3 regions of the Alistipes megaguti genome follow, and region 3 is predicted to be linked to each of the others. Evidence: riboswitches for the same ligand, from Rfam matches in the RefSeq annotation. Region 3 holds a riboswitch; each other region holds the start of a gene.

Region 1 (7,847 bases), on a different contig from region 3:
ATACGGAAGACAAAAATACGATTTCGGAACCGAATTTGATCTGTTCCGGAGCATCCAAAACCGAAAAAAGATGGAAAAACGCTATCCACTGATCCACAACAGGGCCGCGAGCCGCTATGAATTCGACCTGGGCAACGGCGCCCGGGCCCTGATCGACTACGAGGCGACGCCGCGAGGCTACCGCCTGACCCACACCGAGGTGCCGGCGGCCTTCGAAGGACAAGGCATCGCCCGTCAGCTGGTCGAGGCGACGCTGGAGGAGTTCCGCCGGCGGGGCGATCGGATCATCCCCGAGTGTTCGTACATCGTCCACTATATCCGTCGCCACCCCGAGTGGCAGCCGCTGCTGGCCGATGGGTATCGGTTCGAGGTGTAGCGGCAGGCCTCGTCCGTCACAACCGGGCCGGACTCCCCAATCGGTCCAGCCATCCGTTCGGCCGCACCCGGCTCAATCGGCTCTCCGCCACTCCTGCATCGTCTTCTTGTTGTTTACACGGACTCTCGATCGAACTGTTCGAAAATTTCAGTACGAAAATTTGGTTTATAAAATAAACTACTTTATATTTGCAAACAAAGGAGAGAGGAAAAAGATTCCGTCCCGAGAAGTCGGGGCGTCAGAAACACCCCAAAAACACAAGACCATGAAAACCTGCAACCACACGGAGACTCAGCAAAGGGAGATCCACACCAGGGAAGAGGCCACCGCCGGGAGAGCGACCGCACGCCGCCATTTTGCCCGGGGATTTGCCCGACAGGTCATTGTCTGAGCCGTAACCTGCGCCTTTCTGGCCGTCGTCAACCGGCTGACCTCACCCCACTACTGGTGGGTATTGTGGGTCATCGCCGGATGGGGACTGCAACTGCTGCTCGCGCTGCTCTTCTACCTCTTCGGCGACGAAAAGGAGTAGCCGCTCACAAAACGCCGCCGCACGAAAACTCCCGCCACGGATTGCCGCACCGATACACGGTCGACTTCCGCGGTTCATTCACCCCCGAAAACCCTCAAAAAACAACCGACATGGACGAAAAACAACTCGACGCGCAGCAGAGTCTCGAACTCATCACGCGCATGATCCGCAGCACCCGCCAACGACTCGAACGCCACTCGGGACGCCCGTTCCTCATCTGGGGCTACACGACCGTAGCCGTATCGCTGCTCAACTACGCCCTCAACATCGCCGGTGCCGACCCGGCATGGAGCCTGACGTGGTTCCTCATTCCGGTCATCGGCTGCCTGCTGATGCGTCTCTTCCCCGAAAAAAAGAGTTCAGAGCCCCGCACCGAGATCGACCGCATCATCCACTCGCTGTGGAGGGTCTGCTCGCTGACCCTCATTCCGATCTTCCTCTTCAGTTTCCTCCACGGCTGGAGCTACCGCCCAAGCCTCTTCGCCCTGATCACCCTCACGATGTCGGTCGGCACCGCCTCGACCGGGCTGATCGTCCGCTCGAAGGTCTACACCGCAGCCGGATTCTTCGGCATGGCCGGCTCGGTGCTCTTCGCACTGTACGACTTCCGGCTCGGACAACTGGCCCGCACCACAGAGATCGATACGACGATGATGAGCAACGAGATCCTGCTCTTCGCCCTGCTTTTCGTCGGGATGATGGTCGTCCCGGGCCACATCATCAACTACCGGACCCGTCACGAAAAATAACACCATGTTCCGAGAGTTGAATCCGCTACTGCATTCGGAACTGAGGCTGGCCGTCATGTCGGTCCTCATCGGGGTCGAAAGCGCCGACTTCACCTTTCTCCGACAACAGACCGGCGCCACGGCCGGCAATCTCTCCGTGCAGCTCGACAAACTGGCCCGGGCAGGGTACATCGACGTGGAGAAGACCTTCCGGGGCAAGATGCCCTGTACCGTATGCCGCATCACCGACGCCGGACGCGACGCCTTCGCGGAGTATGTCGAGGTGCTGCAGACCTACATCCGGCGATAAGGCCGGCCCGACCATCCGACAAAAAAGGGGTGCTGACCATTGTGTCAGCACCCCTTGTCGTATCGGACTTTCGACCGGGCGCTCTATTGTTTGCCGGCCGTGAGTTTCTCGATCTGCTTCTCGGCCTCGGCCGTGAGTTTCTCGGCCTGCTTCTCAGCCTCCTCGACCAGCTTGTCGCCGGCCTTCTTGGCCGCCAGTTTGGCCAGCGCCCCCTTCTTCGAGGCCTCCTCGACCAGTTTGTCGCTCTGCTGCTGGGCCACCTCGATCAGCTTTTGTCCCGCGTTGCGGGCCTCCTGACGCAGATTCTCAGCCTGCTTGGCAATCTCCTCCGAGAGCGATTCGCTGCCCGTCAGCTTCTGGATCTGCTCGTTGACCACGTTGGTTACGGCCTCCTGAACCGCCTCCTTCACCCCGAGCGTGATCTTCGGCGAGGTGAACGTTCCCCCGATATTCACGGCCACGTTCTGCAGCACACCGCCGCCCGGAATGGCCACCTTGGCCTGGTAGTCGATCGTCTGGTCGAGCCCCGTCGAACCCGAAAGGTTGACGTTTACGTCGCCGATCTTCAGATCGAAGGGCGAAGTGTTCACCCGGCCGTCGCGGATCTCGAAGCGGATCTTCACATCCTTGGCCTCGATCTTGCGCAGTTTATCGTTGCCCAGCGCATCGGCCATCGCCTCGAAAGCCTTGATGTTCTGGATATTGATATTCTCCGAGCGGATCTCGCCCGAGGCGTTGAGCGTAGCGAGGTCGGGCGACATAGCCGCATCAAGAGCCGTGGCCAGATCGAGCGACAGCGAATAGTTGCCGCCCGTCTTCTCGAAGATCGGCACTAACTGCTTGACCATCTCCAGCTCCTCGAACGTACGCTGAAACGAGGCATTCGCAAAGTCGGCCTTGAGCTTCAGGGCCGGACGCTTCGGATCGGAGGCCGTCGAGTAGCTTCCCGAGGCCGAGGCCTTGCCTCCGAAGATGCCCAGCCGCAGGCCGTCGAGCGACAACGTACCGTCGGCCATGCTCATCTCGCCCGTGATGTTTTCGATGGTCATCTTCTGGAAGAGGACCTTCTTCAGATCGGTATTGAGCGACAGACGCAGGTTGCGCGGAATCTCCAGGGCGGAAGCCGTCGTATCGGCAGCCTCGGCCACCTCCTCCGCAACCTCCTCCTCGGCGGCGGCATCGTCCGACTCGCTGCCCGGAAGCGCCGCCATGATCTCGTTCAGATCCAACAATTCGGACTTCACGTAGAGACGTCCCGAAAGCTCCTCGCCGCGCAGCAGATAACCCAGATAACCGCTCAGCTGGCCGTTGGCCGACAGATCGCTGCGTCCGACCGTCAGGCCGAATTCGCCGAGGGTCATCGCCGCCGGGGTGATCGTTGCCGCGGCCCGACGGATCTGAATCGGCGGCAGGTTTTCGAGCGTCAGTCCCAATTGCTCGAGCACGAACGTTCCCTTGGCGCCCAGCGACTCGTAACGGTTCTTCTCGATGTCGGACATGCGGCCCGAGAGCTGTACGTCGGCCGTAATGACACCCTCGAGTTCAATCCCCTTCTCCAGCGGATAGACCTCCTTGACGGCTCCCAGATCAATCTTGCCGTCGGCCGTGGCCCGGAACGTCGGGTCGCTGGCCAGATTGGTGGCATAGAAGGTGGCCGCGAGTGAGTTGCCGGCCATCTGCAGGCCGAATTTCGAGAGGTCGATCTCCGTGCGGTCCATCACGCCGCCCGGATTGGCGATGCGCGCCTCGAGGTTGATGTCCGTAACGGCCTTCGGCAGCGACGCATACTGGAAGCTGCCGTTGCGCACCGAGGTCTTCAACTCGAAGGCCGGCAACTGCGAGCCGCGCATCTCACCACGGGCCCAAAGCGAAAGATCCAACTCGCCGCCGGCCGTCAGATTCTTGAACTCCCGCGTATAGAAGGCCGGGATGAGCGACAGCACATCCTTGAACTGCACGCCGTCACAACCGGCCTTGAGGGCCATGGCCACGGCGTCGTCCTTCATCTCGACCCAGCCGTCAAGCCCCACCTGGATGGCGTTCAGCCGAAAGGTATTCTTCGAGAAGGTGAAGTGCATGTTCTTCAGATCGGCGTCGATGTCGGCCACCAGCTCCGCCTCGGCATTGCTCAGCAGCGGAATACCGCCCGAAACGAAATTCGTCCGTTCGGTCTTCAGACGCAGATCGAGCTGCGTGCGTTCGGCCGACATGTCGCCGCGCAGGCGCAACGACAGCGGATCGGTCGAGAAGCTCATCCGCGTCGAATCATCCTCGTAGCGGATCACGGCTCCCGAGATGCGGAAGTCGCGCACCGAAAGGCGGAACGACGAGCCGCCCTCTTCGGAGGGTTTCTCTTCGGCAGCCGGCTCCTCTTCGGAGGGTTTCATCACATCCCAGTTGACGGCGCCGTCGGCCATCTTGTGGGCGTGCAGCGCCGGATCGGCCAGGATGACCTTCGTCACCTCATACCCGCCATCGCCGAAGAGCGACAGGAGATTCACCACCACCGAGATGCGCCGGGCGGCCACGATCGTGTCGCCGACGAACGGCTCCTCGGCGCCGACGAGCGTCAGCCCCTTCAGCTCGACCGAAGCGTTGGGGAAGTGGCGCAGCAGGCTGATGTCGAGTTCCTCGAAATCGAGCGTGGCCGTGAGCATCCCGTTGGCTTCCTTCTTCACAATGTCGGCAATCTTGCCCCGCAGAGCGAACGGCACGATGAGTGCGATCGCCAGAATGACCACCACAATCGTGGTCAGAATCTTTGCAAACTTTTTCATCCCTTATCCATGTTGGAGACGAAAACCGTAGTCTCCGCCTCGTTGAATCCACATTTCCGGTAGAGGGCCCGTGCCGCCGTACGGCGGGGATTGGAGGTAAGCATCAACCGCTCCGCCCCGATCTCGCGGGCCAGGCCTTGCGCCGCCTCGACCAGCGCGTGTCCGGCTCCGCAGCCGCGGGCCGCGGCGTCGACCACCACATCCTCGATCCAGGCCTTGCGCCCCGACGGTGCGTCATACCACACCAGCGTCAGCACGCCCACGATCCGGCCGCGCGCAACGGAATCATCCGCACAGGTCGGCGTCGTCGACCCGGCCGCCATCGCGGCCTCTGGCGCCTCGGCCTCCCGAGCCACAAAGAGTGCCGTTGTGGGATGGGCCAGCATCTGCCGTACCCGCTCTTCGAGGGGCGCCGCAAGCCGCGGGGAGAGTTGCGGGAGCAACCGGCAAAACGCCTCCTCCAACTCGGCGGAAAACCCCTTCACACGATCGACAACAAGCAACTTCATCCGGTTATTTTTCACAAAGATAACCTTTTTGTCGAAAACAGCATGGTGTTCCGCGGAAAAAAGCGTACTTTTGTCGCGCTGCGGTTCCGGGACGGGAGTCGACCGTCCGGGATTAAATGGGAATGCCGTGCAAATCGGCAACAGTTCCCGCTGCTGTAAGTTACGTGTACGGTCCGGCACTCTCGGCCACTGCCCCACGGGGCGGGAAGGCGCCCGACCGGTAACGAGTCAGAAGACCTGCCGCGGCATTCCGGTCCGAAAACCCCGCGGTGAATGGGGTTCGACGCGAATCTTCACCCCTTCCGCCGAACGCCGCCCTCCGCCCGGGCTCGGGCTCGGGCCTTCAAAAACCAAACCGGACGGATGAAACACGCACTGCGACATATGCTGTTGCGGAGCCTTCTGCTCCTGACGGGAGCCCTCTCCACGGGCGCCTGCATGGAGTACGGGCCCCAGGCCGAAGAGGCGTTCGACCTCCGCGGCCGCGGCCTCTTCATCACCTGCGAGGGCAACTTCATGTGGGACAACGCCTCGCTGTCGTACTACGACCCCGAGTCGCGACGACTCGAAAACACCGTCTTCCTGCGCGCCAACGGCATGAAACTCGGCGACGTGGCTCAGTCGATGACCCTTCACGACGGAAAGGGCTATGTCGTGGTCAACAATTCGGGGGTGATCTACGTCATCGACCCCGACACGTTCCGCATCACAGGACTCATCGAGGAGGTGGTCTCGCCGCGACAGATCCTCTTCGTCGACGAGCAGACGGCCTACATCTCGGACCTCTATGATCCGCGGATCACGGTCGTCGACCCGCGCACCAACCGCATCCGCTCGCGCATCGACATGAACGGCCACCGCTCGACCGAACAGATGGTCCTCTCGGGCGACCGCGTACTGGTCAACTGCTGGTCGTACGACAACAAGATCCTGGCCATCGACACCCGCACCGAACGGCTCGTCGACTCGCTGACCGTGGGCTGGCAGCCCAATTCGCTCGTGCTGGACCGTCACGGCAAGCTCTGGACCGCCACCGACGGACGGTCAGGCGAGGCCCCGGCCCTGTGGCGGATCGACGCCGCGACGCTCGAGGTCGAGCGCCGCTTCGAACTGCCGGCCGACCGTCCGCCGTCGCGGCTGACGCTCGACGCGGCCAACGACCGCCTCTACTTCATCGCCCGCGACGTATGGCGCATGTCCACGCAGGATGAAAGTCTTCCGGCGGAGCCCTTCCTCCCCTACGCCGGGACGCTTTACTACGGGCTGGGGATCGATCCCGACACGGGCGAGGTCTACGTCGCCGACGCCATCGACTACGTGCAGAACGGCGTCGTCTACCGCTTCACGGCGGAAGGGCAGCCCGTCGATACGCTCCGCGTGGGGGTCATCCCCGGCAACTTCTGTTTCAAACGACTCTGAACCACCAGACAAACATCCGATCATGAAAAAGATATCCCTGAAACACGGCGCGTGGCTCCTGATCGCGACCACGGCCTGCAACTCGAGCGAGACGATCACCACGGTCCGCGAGGAGTTCCCCACCTCGAAGGTTCTCGAATACACCCCGGCTCCGGGACAGTTCATCAACAGCACGCTGGCCGGCTTCCCGCAGGAGCCGATCACCACCCCCGAAGCGGCCGCCGCCTACGCCTCGGCCCGTCTGACTCGGGGCGGTGAGCCCGACTCCGGCACCGAAACCGTCACCTACGGATTTGTCTCGCTCGGAGGCTGGGGCGGATACATCATCCTGGGATTCGACGAGCCGGTGCCCAATTCGGGCGGTGCGGAGTACGACCTCTACGTCACGGGCAACTCCTTCAACGGTTCGTCGGAGCCGGGCATCGTCTCGGTGGCGCAGGACACGAACGGCGACGGTTCGCCCGCGGGCGAGACCTGGTACGAACTCAAGGGAAGCGAGGAGGCCCGGGTCACGCGCGGCTACGAGGTCACCTACACCGCACAGGAGGACGGTTCGGTCGCCTGGACGGACAACCGCGGCGGCAGCGGAACGATCGAACGCACGATCCATACGCAGAGCTACATTCCGGCCTGGGTCGGCGAGCTGACCTACACGGGAACCCGCCTTCCGGACAACGTCGTCCCCGACGAGCAGACCGGCATCTACGACATTCAGTCCTTCGCCTGGGGATACGCCGACAATTCGTCGACGATCGACGGTGCCGGGTCGAAGAACCGCTTCCGCATCGCCAATGCCGTCGACGGGGAGGGAAATCCGGTCGACCTGCGGCAGATCGACTTCATCCGCATCCAGACCGGCGTGAACTGCACGGCCGGCAACGGCGTGGGCGAAATCTCGACCGAGGTGTGCGGCGTGGGCTGCTACCGCACCGTCACCCGAACCGAATAGCGAGGCGGTGAGGAGCGTTGCCGTCATACTCGCCGCACTGCTCTGCACGGGGAACGTCCTGGCGCAGCGCGACTCCACGGCCCGCACCGTGGCCATCGAGCAGGTCGAGATCGCCGGGCGCCGCCCGATGAAGGAGATCGGCGTGCAGCGCACCGTCCTCGACAGCGCCATCCTGCGCGAGAACATCTCCTCGTCGCTGGCCGACGCCCTGAGCGCCGGCTCGACCCTCTTCATCAAATCCTACGGC
Region 2 (7,847 bases), on a different contig from region 3:
CATCCGCATGAAGGGATACGGCTTCCAGATCGAGATGAAATACACGGCCTGGCGGCTCGGTCTGAAGCTCCACGAGGTGTCGATCATCTTCGTCGAGCGTTGCGAAGGGGTCTCGAAGATGTCGGGCGGCATCTTCCGCGAAGCCTTCTTCGGGGTGCTGGGACTCCCGTTCCGCCGCATCCGCAAACGACAGTAATCCCCGCAGCGCATGGCCCAAACTACGCTCAACGTCGAACCGGGAGTCGAACGCTCCCTCTGGCAGCGCATCCAAAGGTTCTTCCTCAACCCGAGAAACCTCTACATCCTCGGTATGCTGATCGTCCTGGCGCTCACCTTCTCGGAGGTGGCCCGCGGACGCCACAGGAACTTCATGATCTTCGCCGAATCGACGAAGCTCTTCTGGCAGCACATCGCCCCCTACGGCGAAAGCTGGTCGCAGGCCATGCCCCAGCTGGACTACTACCTCTACGGCCCGCTGTTCAACATCCTCTTCGCACCGTTCGCCTACCTGCCCGCCTGGTTGGGCCCCTTCGTCTGGAACCTCTTCAACTTCACGATGTGGTTCGTGGCGATCTTCACCCTCCCGGGCCGCTTCACGCGCGACGAAAAGTGCAAGTCGTTCCTCTATACCTTCCTGATTCTGGCCTGCACGCAGCTCTCGTTCCAGTACAACGTCGCCGTGGGATACATGTTCCTCTTCGCCTACTCGCTGCTCGAACGCGACAAGGGGTTCTGGGCCGTCCTGCTGATGATGATCTCCGGCTTCACGAAGGTCTACGGCATCTTCCAGCTCGGACTGCTGCTCTGCTACCCCCACTTCTGGCGCAACGTCGGCTACGCCGTCGGCATCGGAGTCGTGCTGCTGGCCGCCCCGGCCGTCAACATGCCCTTCGAAGAGCTCCCCGCCTACTACGGCAAGTGGGTCGCCGCCCTGACCGAACACAAGAGCACCCGCACGTGGATGAATCTCTTCTACCTGCGCCCCTTCGGACTGCTGCGCTACCAGATGGCCGTGCAGATCGGCGTGCTGGCCGCCCTGGCCGTCGGGCTGGTGGCCAACTGCCGCAAGTGGAGGCAGCCCTTCTTCCGGCTGGCGGCGCTGGCCGTACTGATGGGTTACGTCATCCTCTTCAGCAACTCGAGCGAGGGCCACACCTACGTCATCACGCTGATCGCCTATCAGTTCTGGTACTGGAGCATGAAGCGCGGCGGCGCCCTGAACCTGCTCGACCGTATCGTCTACTGGGCCACGTTCGTCGTCGTGGTGGTCATGCCCGTCGACGTGATCTGCCCGCTACCGGTCATGGAGTTCTTCTACGGCTGGCAGCTGAATCTCTGGCTGCTGCTCTACCTTTGGCTCCGGATCTGCTGGACGGCCTTCATCCGCACCCCCGAGTCGCTCTCGGAGGAGTGCCGTCTGGTCGGCCTCCGATAGAGGTTCCGAATTCCCCGACGTACGATAAACCTGAAAAAGCCTCGGAGATGTTCCGGGGCTTTTTTTGGTACAGGGGGGGGGCGGTCGGAATCGGACCGGGTGCCAGACCGACGGCCAGATGGCCCAGCCGTCAGAAGGTGAAGAAGTAGTTCATGAAGAAGTTCCAGAAGGTCACCACACCGATGGCGAAGAGCTTGGCCAGATAGAAGTTCAGCTTGAAACGCCCGTGCAACAGATAGATCGTGGCGTTGTTGATCGCCAGACCGACGAGCGAAATACCCAGAAAACGCAGATACTGCCCCGCAATGTCGGGATTCTCGTTGTGGAAGGTCCAGACCCGGTTGAGAATGTAGTTCGTGGTGGCGGCGCAGAGGAAACCCGCCGAATTGGCCACATACTTGTTCAGCCGCAGCCACTCCTTGCAGACGTAGGTGATTCCGAAATCGACGAATACGCCGGAGCCGCCGACTACACAGAATTTCAGAAACTGTTCGATCATAGTCGTTTGTTCAACCCGTCGACGCGCGTCGAAACGGGTTTGCCGTTAAACCAATTCGTATAGCCCGTCCGGCAGAGGGCGAAGCCCACGTCGAACTGTTCACCGGCCAGCTGTTCCGGGACCGTGAAGCGCACGGGGAGCGTCAGCGTCGCTCCGGCGCCGAGCGTGAAGCGCGCCCCGGTCGGGAACTCCTCGACCCGGAAGCGGCCGTGCTTCCAGAGAATATGGAGTCCGATCGGACCCTCGCCGACGCGAATCTCATAACGATAGGGGTTCATGATGCGCAGTTCGAGGTCGAGCACCTCGCCCGGAGCAACCCGTTCGGGGAGTCCGCTGAAAGCGATGTCGACCCGCCGCACGGGATGGAACGAGCGGTCGACGAACCACGAGAAGGTGCGGCCGTTGGCCAACTGAATGGTCTGCACACCGGGGAGCGTGTCGGCCTGCCGTGGACACTCGACCAACACTTCGCGTCCCGCAAAGCGCGTATCGTCGTCACGAAACTGCCACTGATGGGTCCGGTAGCGGATATTGGGCTGACAATAGGCCTCGCCGCCGGTGTAGAAGCCATACTTGGCCGCAATGGCGTAGCCGTCGCAGAAGATCACGGGACGGCCGTGCGCCTCGCGGGCAATGGTGCCGTAGCTTTCGGGGTTGTGGAAGACCTCGAAGCGCAGATCGGTCGGGTTGAAGATCATCACCAGCCGCACGACGACGACCAGCACCAGCGTGACGCCGCCGGCCCGCATGACGTAGCGACGCGTGCGCGGGTGGCGACGCGCATAGTCGAACAGCAGCCACAGGAGCCCGAACGTCGAGACGATGACCCACTGCGGCTGGACGTATCCGCGCAGCGACGAGAGCAGGAAGAAGCCGATGAAACCCACGGGCAGCAGCCGCAGCAGACGTTCGAAGGGCGTCCGACAGCGGGTCTTGCGCCAGGCCTGGACCCAGAGCGGCACGAAGAAGGGGTTGAAGACCACGAGCATGTTGACGAGGAAATCCGTCACGTAGCTCACGCGGAAGACGGCATTGCGGCCCGAGAGGTGGTAGGCGAACGAAGCCCAGTCGTGGTGATATTGCCACAGCAGATGCGGCACGAGCAGCAGCAGGGCCACGGCACCGGCCAGATAGAGTCCCGGACGGAGGAAGAGCCGGCGGGGCGTCACCGCCAGGGCGAAGAGAACGACCAGCGCCCCGTGGTACTTGCTGTAGGCCATCAGCGCCATCGTCACCCCCAGCCACAGCCAGGCGCCGCGCCGCTCCTCGGTGAAGCGGCGGAAGGCCCCGAGGAAGAGCGCCGTCGTGAAGAGCAGCGGACCGTCGGGCACGGCGATAAAGCCGTAGAGCTGCAGCATGAGCGTCGAGGCGGCAACCATGCAGTACAATGCGGCGTCACGGCGCGAGGCATCCGCCGGGCGGATCAGCCGCCACAGCACCCAAAGATAGAGCGGCTGCAGCAGCGTGAAGAAGAGGCGCACGCCCAGTTCACCGCCGGCGAGGTGTTCGCCCAGCCAGACCAGCAGTGCCGTCATGGGCGGATGGTCGAAATAGCCCCATGCCAGGTGTTCGGCGAACATGTGGTAGTAGGCCTCGTCGTTGGCCAGCTGGGAGAACCCCGCCTGCAGGAGGTTGCACACCCACCAGACGCCGAGCCAGAAGAGGACCAGCGTGTCGGGTCCCCACGCGGCATATCCCGTTTTGAGCGATGCTTTCATACCGCGGCAAAGGTAGGAATTTTTCTCGGGATTGCGTCGATGTTGATACATTGTTCATTAAAAAAAGCCTCCGGCGTTTGCAAACCCCGCAACAATTCCTATCTTTGTTCCCGAGCAAGGTTCCCAGCCGGCGGCTGCCGGCCCGGGATCAAAAGGGAACTCCTGTGCAAATCAGGGACTATGCCCGTAGCTGTAAGCTCCGCAAAAGGCTGCACACTCTTTGCCACTGTTCCGGCAGGAACGGGAAGGCGTGCGGCGGGAGCGAGTCAGAAGACCTGCCTTGCCGGACAGGCCGTAGTCCTCGGGACGTGGGACGACGCCGCAACATTTTTTTACACTTTTTATAATACATACGACTCCGGACGCCGACAAGGCGGCTGCCGCGCATCGTCTTCGGGCCGTTTGGTCCGCAACGTGCCCGGGGCGTCGACCGTCGGCCGGAAGCGATGGCACAACCTTTTAACTACGGAACCAGTATGGGCATTTCGGAACTCTGCATTGTCAAGCGCGACGGGAAACGCGAGGCGTTCTCCGTCGAGAAGATCAAACGGGCCGTCAGCAAGGCCTTCCTCTCGGTGGGCGGGTATGCTACGGACGACGACCTCACGTCGGTATTGAGCCGCGTGCACGTCGCCGACGGTATGTCCGTCGAGGAGATTCAGAACCAGGTCGAGGTGGCCCTGATGGCCGAGCGCTACTTCGCCGTGGCCAAGAGCTACATGCTCTACCGCCAGCGCCACACCGAAGACCGCGAGGAGCGCGAAAAGCTCCGCTTCCTGACCGACTACTGCGCCGCCTCGAACCCCGCCACGGGGTCGAAATTCGACGCCAACGCCAACGTCGAGAACAAGAACATCGCCACGCTGATCGGCGAGCTGCCCAAGCAGAACTTCATCCGCCTGAACCGCCGCCTGCTCACCGACCGCATCCGTGAAATGTACGGCCGGGAGCTGGCCGACAAGTACCTCCACCTGCTGAACAACCACTTCATCTACAAGAACGACGAGACGTCGATGGCCAACTACTGCGCCTCGATCACGATGTATCCGTGGTTGCTCGGCGGCACGATCTCCATCGGCGGCAACTCGACGCGCCCGACCAACCTCAAGTCGTTCTGCGGCGGATTCGTCAACATGGTCTTCATCGTCTCGTCGATGCTGTCGGGGGCCTGCGCCACCCCCGAGTTCCTCATGTACATGAACTACTTCATCGAGCAGGAGTACGGCGAGGACTACTACACGCGGGCCGACGAGGTGGTCGACCTCTCGCGCAAGCACCGCACACTGGACAAGGTCATCACCGACTGCTTCGAGCAGATCGTCTACTCGATCAACCAGCCCACCGGGGCGCGCAACTTCCAGGCCGTCTTCTGGAACATCGCCTACTACGACCGCTGCTACTTCGAGTCGCTGTTCGGCGAATTCCGCTTCCCGGACGGATCGGCACCCCACTGGGAGTCGCTCTCGTGGCTGCAGAAGCGCTTCATGCGGTGGTTCAACCGCGAGCGCACGAAGACCGTACTGACCTTCCCGGTCGAGACGATGGCCCTGCTCTCGAAGGAGGGCGACGTGATGGATCCCGAGTGGGGCGACTTCACGGCGCAGATGTATGCCGAGGGCCACTCGTTCTTCACCTACCTGAGCGACAACGCCGATTCGCTCTCGTCGTGCTGCCGCCTGCGCAACGAAATCCAGGACAACGGCTTCAGCTACACGCTCGGCGCCGGGGGCGTCTCGACCGGCTCGAAGAGCGTGCTGACCGTCAACCTCAACCGCTGCATCCAGTACGCCGCGCGCAACGGCATGCACTACCTGAAGTTCCTCGAAGAGGTGGTCGACCTGGTGCACAAGGTCCAGACGGCCTACAACGAAAACCTCAAGACGCTGCAGGCAAAGGGGATGCTGCCGCTGTTCGATGCCGGCTACATCAACCTCTCGCGGCAGTATCTGACCGTCGGCGTCAACGGACTGGTCGAGGCGGCCGAGTTCCTCGGGCTGGAGATCTCGGACAACGACCGCTACGCCTCGTTCGTCGAGGAGGTGCTGGGGCTCATCGAGCGCTGCAACCGCAAGTACCGCACGAAGGAGCTGATGTTCAACTGCGAGATGATCCCGGCCGAAAACGTCGGCGTGAAGCACGCCAAGTGGGACCGCGAGGACGGATACGCCGTGCCGCGCGACTGCTACAACTCGTACTTCTACGTCGTGGAGGATCCGTCGCTGAACATCGTCGACAAGTTCCGCCTCCACGGTCACCGCTACATCGACCACCTGACCGGCGGTTCGGCCCTGCACCTCAATCTGGAGGATCATCTCTCGCAGGAGCAGTACCGGCAGCTGCTGCGCGTGGCGGCCCGCGAGGGGTGCAACTACTTCACGTTCAACATCCCGAACACGGTCTGCAACCACTGCGGGCACATCGACAAGCGCTACCTGCACACGTGCCCCGAGTGCCACTCGACCGATCTGGACTACCTCACGCGCGTGATCGGCTACATGAAACGCGTCTCGAACTTCTCGGCGGCCCGCCAGCAGGAGGCCTCGCGCCGCTTCTACGCCCATAAACCGCAGACCGATGCTCCGCTATCATAACTTCGACATCGTCTTCGCGGAGATCCCCGACGAGACGACGCTGGCCGTCAACCTCACCGGCTGCCCGAACCGCTGCCCGGGATGCCACAGCCCCCACCTGCAACGCGATGCGGGGCAACGGCTCGACGAGCGGGAGCTCGCGGCGCTGCTCGACCGCTACGGACACTCGGTCACCTGCCTCTGCTTCATGGGCGGCGATGCCGCACCGCTCGAGGTGGCCCGGCTGGCCGCATGGGTGCGCCGCACGTGGCCCGCGCTGCGCGTGGGCTGGTACTCGGGGCGCGAACGGCTGCCCGAAGGGGTGGCCCCCGAGGTATTCGACTACGTGAAGCTCGGCCCCTGGATCGAACGCTGCGGCCCGCTCAACGCCCCGACCACCAACCAGCGACTCTACCGCGTCGATCGCTGCGGAGGGATGACCGACATCACCGCACGATTCCGACGACATACCGCCTGACGTTCCCGGGAGCCGGAGAAACCTTACGAGATTAGAGATTAGATGAGTAACCCCGCGTGTCGTCTGCCATACGACCCCTTCCGGCTCCCGAAGAACGCCCCGACTGCCGCCTCTCCCCCGCAACGGGATGAGGCGGCATTTTTTTCGTATCAAACGAACAGAATTATCCGAAAAAGATTATTTTTGCGATTATCATGAAAACCAGGCACGAACTGACCGAAATCCTCGACTTTATCGCCGAATATGCGACCTATCTGCTCGGGTCGGGAGTCCACACCTCCCGCGCCATCCGCAACTCTCAGCGCATCGGCCGTTCGTTGGGGGTCGACGTCCAGTTGTCGAGCTTCCAGCGCAGCACGATCCTCACGGTGCGCGACGACGAGTCGGGCGAGGCCATCACCCGCGTGGTGCGCATTCCCTCGCTGCCGATCAGCTTCGAACGCAACTCCGACCTGAGCGCCCTGAGCTGGGACGCCCTCGACGAACGGCTGCCGCTGGCCGAAATCCGCCGCCGCTACGACGAACTGACCGCCAAACCGTTGATCGACCCGATCTTCGTGCTGCTGACCGTGGGGCTGGCCAACGCCTCGTTCTGCCGCCTGTTCGGCGGCGACTGGACGGCCATGGCCATCGTCTTCACCTCGACGCTGGTCGGCTATGCCGCCAAACAGCGCATGCAGGCCCACGGCGTCAACCACTTCCTGATCTTCATCGTCGCGGCATTCATGGCCTCGCTCTGCGCTTCGTCAGCCCTGCGATTCGACTGCACGGCCGAAACGGCCCTCGCCACAAGCGTGCTGTTCCTCGTTCCCGGCGTCCCCCTGATCAACGGCGTGATCGACATCGTCGAAGGGCACATCCTGATCGGATGCAGCCGCCTGATCAACGCCCTGCTGCTCATCATCTGCATCGCCATCGGCCTGGCTGCCACCCTGCTCATGGTTAAAGACTCGCTGCTATGATCGCCGTGGACATCCTGCTCGACGGGCTCTTCGCAGCCGTGGCCGCCATCGGATTCGGCGCCATCTCCGATCCGCCGATGCGCGCCTTCCCGCGCATTGCCCTGCTGGCCGCCGTGGGCCACGCCCTGCGCTACTGTCTGATGAACTATGCCGATATCGACATCGCCTCGGCCTCGCTCTGTGCC
Region 3 (7,847 bases):
TGCCGGCCGCCAGACACTCCTTGAACATCACAAGGCGTCCGACACGGCCGTTGCCGTCCTGAAACGGGTGGATGCATTCGAAACGCAGGTGCAGGTCGAGGATGTCGTCGAGCGTCTTGCTCCGCCGGGCGTTGTACTCTGCTAGGAGTCGCTTCATCTCGCGGTGTACCTCTTCGGGAGGTGTAGTCTCCATGCCGCCGACCTCGTTGGGCAGACGCTTGTATTCGCCCACGGCGAACCACTCCTTGCGGCTGTCCGACGTGCCGGACTTGAGTTGTGCATGCAGTTCCTTGATGAAAGCCTCGGTGAGCGGCTCCGTGGCCCGGTCGATGATCATGTCGATGCAGCAGAAGTGATTTGTGGTTTCGAGGATATCGTCCACGCGTAGCGTCTCGCCCTCGACACCCACCGTGTCGGTCTCGAAGATATGACGTGTTTGGTCGTGGGTCAGCCGACTGCCCTCGATGTGATTCGAGTTGTAGGTGAGGTCTATCTGCGTGCGGTGGTAGATGCCGCCCTTGAGACGCATCGTCTTCTGCTCACGCAGCACCTCCAACAACGGCATGATATGCCCGGCTCGCGGCTTGCGCTGAGGCAATGTAGCATCTGCCGGGATATTCCAGGTCTTGCCCGTCAAGAAGGCTCCCTCGATCTTTCCCGAGGCGCAGTAGTTGCGGGCCGTGCGTTCCGCGATGCCGTACTTTGCGGCGAATGCCGCGACTGAAATGTACTCCATAATCGAACGTCGTATCGGCAAGTGAAACGGTCGATTCCCGACCCAAATATAATGATTTTTGCCGATGCCGGCAAATTATGGGAATTTTGTTCTGCTCTCTGATGGATTGCCGGGAACAAGAAATCTCCGGGTTTCGGATCTGGGAAAACATATAATTGATTCAAACACTGATAAACGAGTTTCGGGGTTGTCCCATTTTTGCCGTGGAAACCAAACCCGACATAGATGGAAAATCAACACACGGATGACCTGTCCCGCATTCTGCGGACGGTCGAAGAGATCCTCGAGATCGTACACTTCATGGAGGATCACCGGAGCCAGCTCGAAGGCGATCCGATCCTCGATTTTGCGGAGGTCTGCCAGTTGCTCCGCCAGAGCGAACGCCAGGTGCGCCGCTTCCGCGAACAGGGGCTGCTCGTCGGCTTCAACATCGGAGCCCGGCGCATGTGCCTGCTCTCCGAGGTGCAGGAGTTCATCCGCAAGATACGCCGCCGCGGGAAACTCGAATTGTTGAATCAATAAATCTGTTACTCATGGAAACCAAACAAAATCCCCGCATCTATCGGCTTGTCTCCTCCGAACAGCTCGAACGTCTCATCAAGACGAACTTTCTTTTGAGCAAAAGTTTGCTGCTTTTTGAATACCTGTGCAGTCAAAGCGACGAGCCGTTATTCCTGACGGCCGATGCGGCCTGCGAAGTCCTCGATATTCGTCCCGAAACGCTGACCCATTACCGTCAAAAACGGCTGATTCGCCCCAAGATCTATCGGCGGCAATTCCTGTACAGCGCCTATGATCTGCTAATGCTCGTTTACCGGATCAACCAGCGCAATCTGCAGAATGCGCTGCGACGTACTCCCCGGATTGTAGTTGGACCGGATGAGCAAAAAGTTTGACAGTGGGGTATAAGGTTATTCCGCAAGTGCCGACCGCGGGCTAAGATAGCAGCGCGCCTGCACCTTGAAGCCCTTTTCGCACGATCTCCACCCGTTCGGGTCGTATCGTCCGAAAAGTGTCTCCGGTTGGTCCCGCCGCTGTGTATCTGCCCGTGGTCGGCACCTTCTTTCCTAAATGGGACCGGCCCATGAACCGTATGTCAAACTTCAAAATGGATTTGGTATGATTGACCTTCAGAAACACATCTGGGAAGGCTGGACCGTCGGAGATTTTGTCGAGCGCTTGGCTCCCGAGTTGGATCGTATTATGTCGGGACGCAGTTGGCATCGTCCCTTTACCACGAAGCAGCAGCTCGCCACGTGGTGCCGGGAGAATCAGCCCTATTACAAAAAGCACATTCCGGGCGTTGTTGCCTATTTTGCCCGGAGGTATCGTTTACGTTGAAGCAGCAGGAGATGATTTACTACCATCGCTTTTATGTTGAGAGTCTATATCCCGAGAACCGGCGGAGGATTCTCCGCTGGTTGTTCAGTACTTTTAGCGTCTACTTGTGTGAAGCGACGCCTGCGGGTTACAAGGGGCGCTTCTACACGCAGGACGTCCGCTTCCCGAAAGCAGCTTTCCGTGATCTGACATTCAATCTTCGAGGTGACCACTCGTTATGTCTGTGGGTCATCTCATATGACCTGCACACGCTCTATCTTGAGCGGAATATCTATATCTATGGCAAATGGCTTCCCAAAAATAAATCGTACAAAGGCAGGAGTAACTCTACAGATTTTTCAGATATGTGGCCATTGTTACTTTCAGACACATTTATTGGAATACTACCCATAGTGCGTAAAATAGATATGATATTATTATCTCTTACCTGAGCATATTCAGGAAATTCCGATAGCTTTCGCAGGAAAAAAACTCGTTGACTAAATTCTCCCGGCTAATCCTTCAGACAACCTGAAGGGATCACCTTGACCCCATCGTCGCGTGTATAGGCCATGTTTCCTCCGGTCAATACGATCATCAGGTCCGGAAGCCGCAGCGGCATTTGTCTTTCTTGTTTATTCTGCCGTTCGACAAGGCCTTTTAGTTCGGGCAGGTGTTTTGCACCTTCGTCTATCTCCCTGCTGCCGAGTTTACACTCGATAAGCGCATATCTGCCGTCATCCAGCTGCAAAACCGCATCGGCTTCCAGGCCATACCGATACTGGTAGTAGGACAAATTCCCGCCTAATGCCTGTGAATATATTCTCAGGTCCCGGATGCACATGCATTCGTATATGAATCCGAACGTCTTCAGGTCGACCTCCAGACTTCGGGGTGATGCGCCCATCGCCGCGATGGCTATCGACGGATCGACGAAGCATCGTTTTTCCCCGCTTCTGATGACTGTCGCTGACCGAATGGCGGGATACCATGCCTCTATATCTTCAATAACGAAAAACCGTTTCAGCGCACTCGTATAGTCATCGAAAGTTTTCATGGAGGAGCCTTCCATCTCAACCGAGACATCTGCCAGTATGCTTGTTTTTTTCGCCAGTGTGCAAAGGTTGAGGGCGTATGAACGCATGATGAGCCGCGTCAAAGCAGGATTGCGCCGGATCTTATCCTCTTTCGAAATATCCTCGTTACAGATAACGTCCAGATAATCCTTTGCGATCAGCAACTTGGCCCGATTACTCATTTCGTCCAACGATGCAGGCCATCCGCCGCGGCAGGCTGCAAAAATAAGCTCCTCAATGGAGAGTTCCGAACTGAACCGTCTATATCAACAGTTCTTTCAACGATATCTTACCGTTCGACTCTTCGGATTCGTAAAGGCTCATCGGATACATGGACATTTTCGATATCCTGCCGGTTCCTGTATGCATGATCTCCGTATCGTCTATTATAGTTGATTCAGTCAGGATAAACTGCCCTTTTAACCCTCTTTCGTCCACGGCATTACGGACCGCATCCCACAATACGGGGGCAACCTGCCATTCGTCGACCAGTCGCGGCGTCTCTCCCTTGAGCAGAAGCGAGGGCTTGGTACGTTGCAGTGGCCAAATAACCTTCTCGGGTATCCGGATCTTGTAACTTGATTACACTCCGGGCGAATTGCGCTTCTTCCGTGTGTCGGAGCCTATGATGGCGGAAGGTTACAAAGCTGAATACGGGATATGGATTGCGATGGATAAATATCTGTATTGAAATGAGATATCGGATATTTACGGGTTGTGATAATTGGGAACTTGCATAAAATTCGCGGTTGCAGAAATTTTGAATGCTGAAAAAAAATATTATCTTTGCAGCCGATTGGTTCCGGATATGGCTCTTTCCGAGTCATGGGATTAAAAGGGAACCGGGTGGGAATCCCGGACAGACCCGCTGCTGTGAAGCTCCTTCAATCATCCGAAAAATCTGTACCACTGGTTTTTTACCGGGAAGGTTTCGGATGAGGAGTCAGTCAGAAGACCTGCCAATGTTTTATGGATTTAACCGTACTCGTGGATCGGTCGGTTGGATATTTATATAAATGTTTGGCAGGTATTATAGATTCTTGTTATTCTTCCTGATTTTTGCGGGGGAAGGTATTCCGGGCGGCGTACATGCGCAAGGGCGTTTGGATAGCCTTCAACATGTACAGGAAGTCGTTGTGACGGGCCATGTTATCCGCAGGGAAGTGATTCCCGTGCAGGAGCTCTCGGGCGAACGCCTCCAGCGGCTCAATTCGCACAACGTAGCCGACGCGCTGCGTTACTTCTCGGGCATCCAGATCAAGGACTACGGAGGCGTCGGCGGTTTGAAAACGGTGAACATCCGCAGCATGGGCACCAACCACGTCGGGGTCTTCTACGACGGTATCGAACTGGGCAACGCTCAGAACGGCACGGTCGATTTGGGGCGCTTCTCGCTCGACAACATGGAGTCGGTGACGCTCTACAATGGGCAGAAAAGCGCCGTGTTCCAGCCCGCCAAGGACTTCGGCTCCTCGGGTTCCATCTACCTGCAATCGCGCACGCCGCGGTTCGAAGCGGGCAAAACCCACCGTCTGAAAGCTTCGTTCAAGACCGGTTCGTTCGGCGTCGTCAATCCGGCGTTGCTCTGGGAGCAGAAACTCGGCGGGCAGGTGAACGGCTCGCTCAGTGCGGAATACCTCCGTTCGTCGGGCCGTTACAGGTTCACCTACCGTATGCAGGAGGGTTACGACACGACCGCCGTGCGGCGCAACGGCGACGTGAACGCCGTTCGGGCGGAGGGTGGTCTCTACGGCCGGATGAACCGCGGCTACTGGCGGGCGAAAGTCTATTTCTACAACTCGGAACGCGGATACCCCGGTGCTGTCGTCCGCAACAAGTTTTCGCACGAAGACCGCCAGTGGGACACCAATTTCTTCGTGCAAGGAGCCTTCAAAAAGGATTTCACCTCATGGTACAGCCTGATGGCCAATGCCAAGTACGCTTACGACTACCTGCACTATCTGGCCGATCCGAACAAGGACGAGTCGCTGATGTACACGAACAACCGCTACTACCAGCAGGAGGCGTACCTCTCCGCCGCCAACCGCTTCACGATCTTCCCGTGGTGGGAGGCGAACCTCTCGGTCGACTATCAGTTCAACCTGCTGGACGCCGACCTGCGCGACTTCGTCTATCCCCGCCGTCACACGATGCTGGCGGCCGCGGCCACGGCGTTCCGCTTCGACCGCGTGGAGGTGCAGGCGAGCCTGCTCGGCACGCTGGTTCGCGACCGCACCCGAGGCGAGACGGCTCCCGACAAACGGAAACTCACTCCGGCGGTCATCATCTCGTGGCGGCCGTTCGGAGGGGCGGACCTGAACCTGCGCGCCTTCTATAAGCGCATATTCCGTATGCCGACGCTCAACGACCTTTACTACACGTTCGTGGGCAATGCGAACCTCGACCCCGAATTCACCACCCAGTACAATGCGGGCTTCACCTACCGGAAGGAGTTCTCCCGCACGTGGCTGCGTGCGCTGGAAATGCAGGCCGACGTCTACTACAACGAGGTGGAGAACAAGATCGTGGCCACGCCTACGTCGAACTTCTTCCGCTGGACGATGGTCAATCTGGGCAAGGTGGAGATCCGAGGCGTCGATGTTGCCGTGCAGACGGAGTGGACCGCGGGGCGCGCCCTCTCGATGGTCGGCCGGCTGAACTACACCTACCAGCAAGCGCAGGACTTTACCGATTCAGGAAGCGAATTCTACGGCGGACAGATTCCCTACATCCCGTGGCACAGCGGTTCGGCGGTGCTGAATGCCGCATGGCGCACGTGGGAGGCGAGTTACAGCTTTATCTACACGGGCGAACGCTATTCGTCGCAGGCCAATATCCCCTGCAACTATCAGCTGCCGTGGTACACGAGCGACCTCTCGGTGGCGAAAAACTGGCGGCTGTGGGGCGGCGACCTGAAAACGACGCTCGAAGTGAACAATCTGTTCGACCAGCAATACGAAGTGGTGGTCTGCTACCCGATGCCGGGCATCAACTTCAGGCTGATCGTGCAATATACCTTTTAAGTCATTATGAATCTGCGAAAACGATATCGCGTTATAACTGTCGCACTCTTCGTCCTGCTGCTCGCCGGATGCCGGAAGGAGCTGCCGATGATCCGCTCCGAGGCGGAATTCGTCGCGCTGCCGACGAATCCGGAGCGCATCGAGGGATTCTTCCTCGTCAACGAGGGCAACATGGGCAGCAACAAGTGCACCGTTGACCACTTCGACTTCCGCACGGGCGGCTATCTGCGCAACATCTATCCGGAGCGCAACCCCGACGTGGTGAAGGAGCTGGGCGATGTGGGCAACGACATTGCCATCCACGACGGCCGCCTGTACGTCGTGGTGAACTGCTCGAACATGGTCGAGGTGATGGACGTCTACACGGCCCGACACATCGGCAGTGTGGACATCCCCAACTGCCGCTACATCGTCTTCGACGGAGACAGGGCCTACGTCAGTTCCTATGCCGGACCGGTGCAGATCGACCCCAACGCCCGTCCGGGCAAGGTCGTGGAGATCGATACACGGACGCTGCGCATCACCCGCGAGACGGTCGTGGGATACCAACCCGAAGAGATGGTCGTCGTGAACGGGCGGCTCTACGTGGCCAATTCGGGCGGCTACCGGTTCCCGAACTACGACCGCAGGGTGTCGGTCGTCGACCTCGGCACGTTCGAGGTCGTGAATACGATCGACGTGGCCATCAACCTGCACCGTATGGAAAAAGACCGTTACGGCCGTATCTACGTCAGCTCGCGCGGCGACTACTACGGCACGGGATCGGACATCTTCGTGATCGATGCGGCGACGGAGCAGGTCGTCGGCAACCTGGGAATCCCGGCCAGCGAGATGTGCATGGACGACGACCTGCTCTACACGATCAGCACCGAGTGGAACTACACGACGGGAAAGAACGAGGTCTCGTATGCCGTATACGACACTGCCGCGGACGAGCGTCGGCCGGGCAACTTCATCACCGACGGCTCCGAAAAGAAGATCGCCCTGCCCTACGGACTGGCTGTGAACCCCGAAACGAAGGAGATATTCGTGTGCGATGCGACCGACTACGTGACGCCGGGTTACCTCTACTGTTTCTCTCCCGAAGGAAAACTGCAATGGAAAGTCCGTACGGGCGACATCCCGGCGCATATCGTTTTTTCGGAATACGAATTTTATTGATACCTGAATTTTATGGAGACAATGGAAAAAATGTTGTTGAAACGCATGTATCCGGCACTGCTCGGCTCGGCGTTGCTCTTCGGCGTAACGGCCTGTAACGACGATGAGGGTTCCGATACGCCCTCTCCCGACGGGGTTTCGCCGTATGTGACGAAAGTCCTCGACTATCGTCCTGCCGTGGGGCAATTCACCAATACGATGCCCGAGTACGAGGAGGGCGACACGCAGGAGGATATGAACCGGAAAGTACTCGAAGCCATCAGGGACAACCGTCGGACGATGATCTCTCTGGGTGGTTACGGCGGCTATGTCGTCGTGGGATTCGACCACACGATCGAAAACAAACCGGGGCTGTGCGACTTCCGTGTGCTGGGGAACGCATTCAATGCCGGCGGGCATACGGAGTACGGCAGCAGTGAGCCGGGGATCATCCAGGTGGCCTACGACGCCAACGGCAACGGTCGCCCCGATGACGACGAATGGTATGAAATCGCCGGCAGCGCCCATCCGGGCGGCAGGGAAGCGTGGTTC

The links. Region 3 has a riboswitch for cobalamin ahead of PUQ42_RS01345 (TonB-dependent receptor). Riboswitches for the same ligand answer to the same signal wherever they lie in the genome.
Region 1: linked by a shared signal. The riboswitch ahead of PUQ42_RS05300 (YncE family protein) and the one ahead of PUQ42_RS01345 (TonB-dependent receptor) in region 3 are both predicted to bind cobalamin.
Region 2: linked by a shared signal. The riboswitch ahead of nrdD (anaerobic ribonucleoside-triphosphate reductase) and the one ahead of PUQ42_RS01345 (TonB-dependent receptor) in region 3 are both predicted to bind cobalamin.

Annotation. Positions count from the first base shown of each region.
Region 1 is NZ_CALUHA010000014.1:27,689-35,535, reverse strand. Features, by position in the region: gene mutY (A/G-specific adenine glycosylase) at 1-2, opposite strand, end outside; gene PUQ42_RS05330 (GNAT family N-acetyltransferase) at 71-376, shown strand; gene PUQ42_RS10345 (hypothetical protein) at 786-908, shown strand; gene PUQ42_RS05320 (hypothetical protein) at 1,019-1,657, shown strand; gene PUQ42_RS05315 (winged helix-turn-helix domain-containing protein) at 1,662-1,946, shown strand; gene PUQ42_RS05310 (AsmA family protein) at 2,030-4,723, opposite strand; gene PUQ42_RS05305 (GNAT family N-acetyltransferase) at 4,720-5,232, opposite strand; cobalamin riboswitch at 5,297-5,491, shown strand; gene PUQ42_RS05300 (YncE family protein) at 5,596-6,651, shown strand; gene PUQ42_RS05295 (hypothetical protein) at 6,674-7,600, shown strand; gene PUQ42_RS05290 (TonB-dependent receptor plug domain-containing protein) at 7,608-7,847, shown strand, end outside.
Region 2 is NZ_CALUHA010000014.1:16,751-24,597, reverse strand. Features, by position in the region: gene PUQ42_RS05280 (polyprenol monophosphomannose synthase) at 1-196, shown strand, start outside; gene PUQ42_RS05275 (glycosyltransferase family 87 protein) at 209-1,435, shown strand; gene PUQ42_RS05270 (GtrA family protein) at 1,566-1,934, opposite strand; gene PUQ42_RS05265 (ArnT family glycosyltransferase) at 1,931-3,652, opposite strand; cobalamin riboswitch at 3,753-3,949, shown strand; gene nrdD (anaerobic ribonucleoside-triphosphate reductase) at 4,129-6,243, shown strand; gene nrdG (anaerobic ribonucleoside-triphosphate reductase activating protein) at 6,227-6,700, shown strand; gene PUQ42_RS05250 (threonine/serine exporter family protein) at 6,895-7,662, shown strand; partial or broken gene PUQ42_RS05245 (threonine/serine exporter family protein) at 7,659-7,847, shown strand, end outside.
Region 3 is NZ_CALUHA010000003.1:7,895-15,741, forward strand. Features, by position in the region: gene PUQ42_RS01320 (Fic family protein) at 1-736, opposite strand, end outside; gene PUQ42_RS01325 (helix-turn-helix domain-containing protein) at 962-1,258, shown strand; gene PUQ42_RS01330 (hypothetical protein) at 1,270-1,632, shown strand; gene PUQ42_RS01335 (hypothetical protein) at 1,856-2,077, shown strand; gene PUQ42_RS10295 (DUF4143 domain-containing protein) at 2,571-3,296, opposite strand; gene PUQ42_RS10300 (hypothetical protein) at 3,394-3,594, opposite strand; cobalamin riboswitch at 3,913-4,110, shown strand; gene PUQ42_RS01345 (TonB-dependent receptor) at 4,149-6,155, shown strand; gene PUQ42_RS01350 (DUF5074 domain-containing protein) at 6,162-7,316, shown strand; gene PUQ42_RS01355 (PKD domain-containing protein) at 7,338-7,847, shown strand, end outside.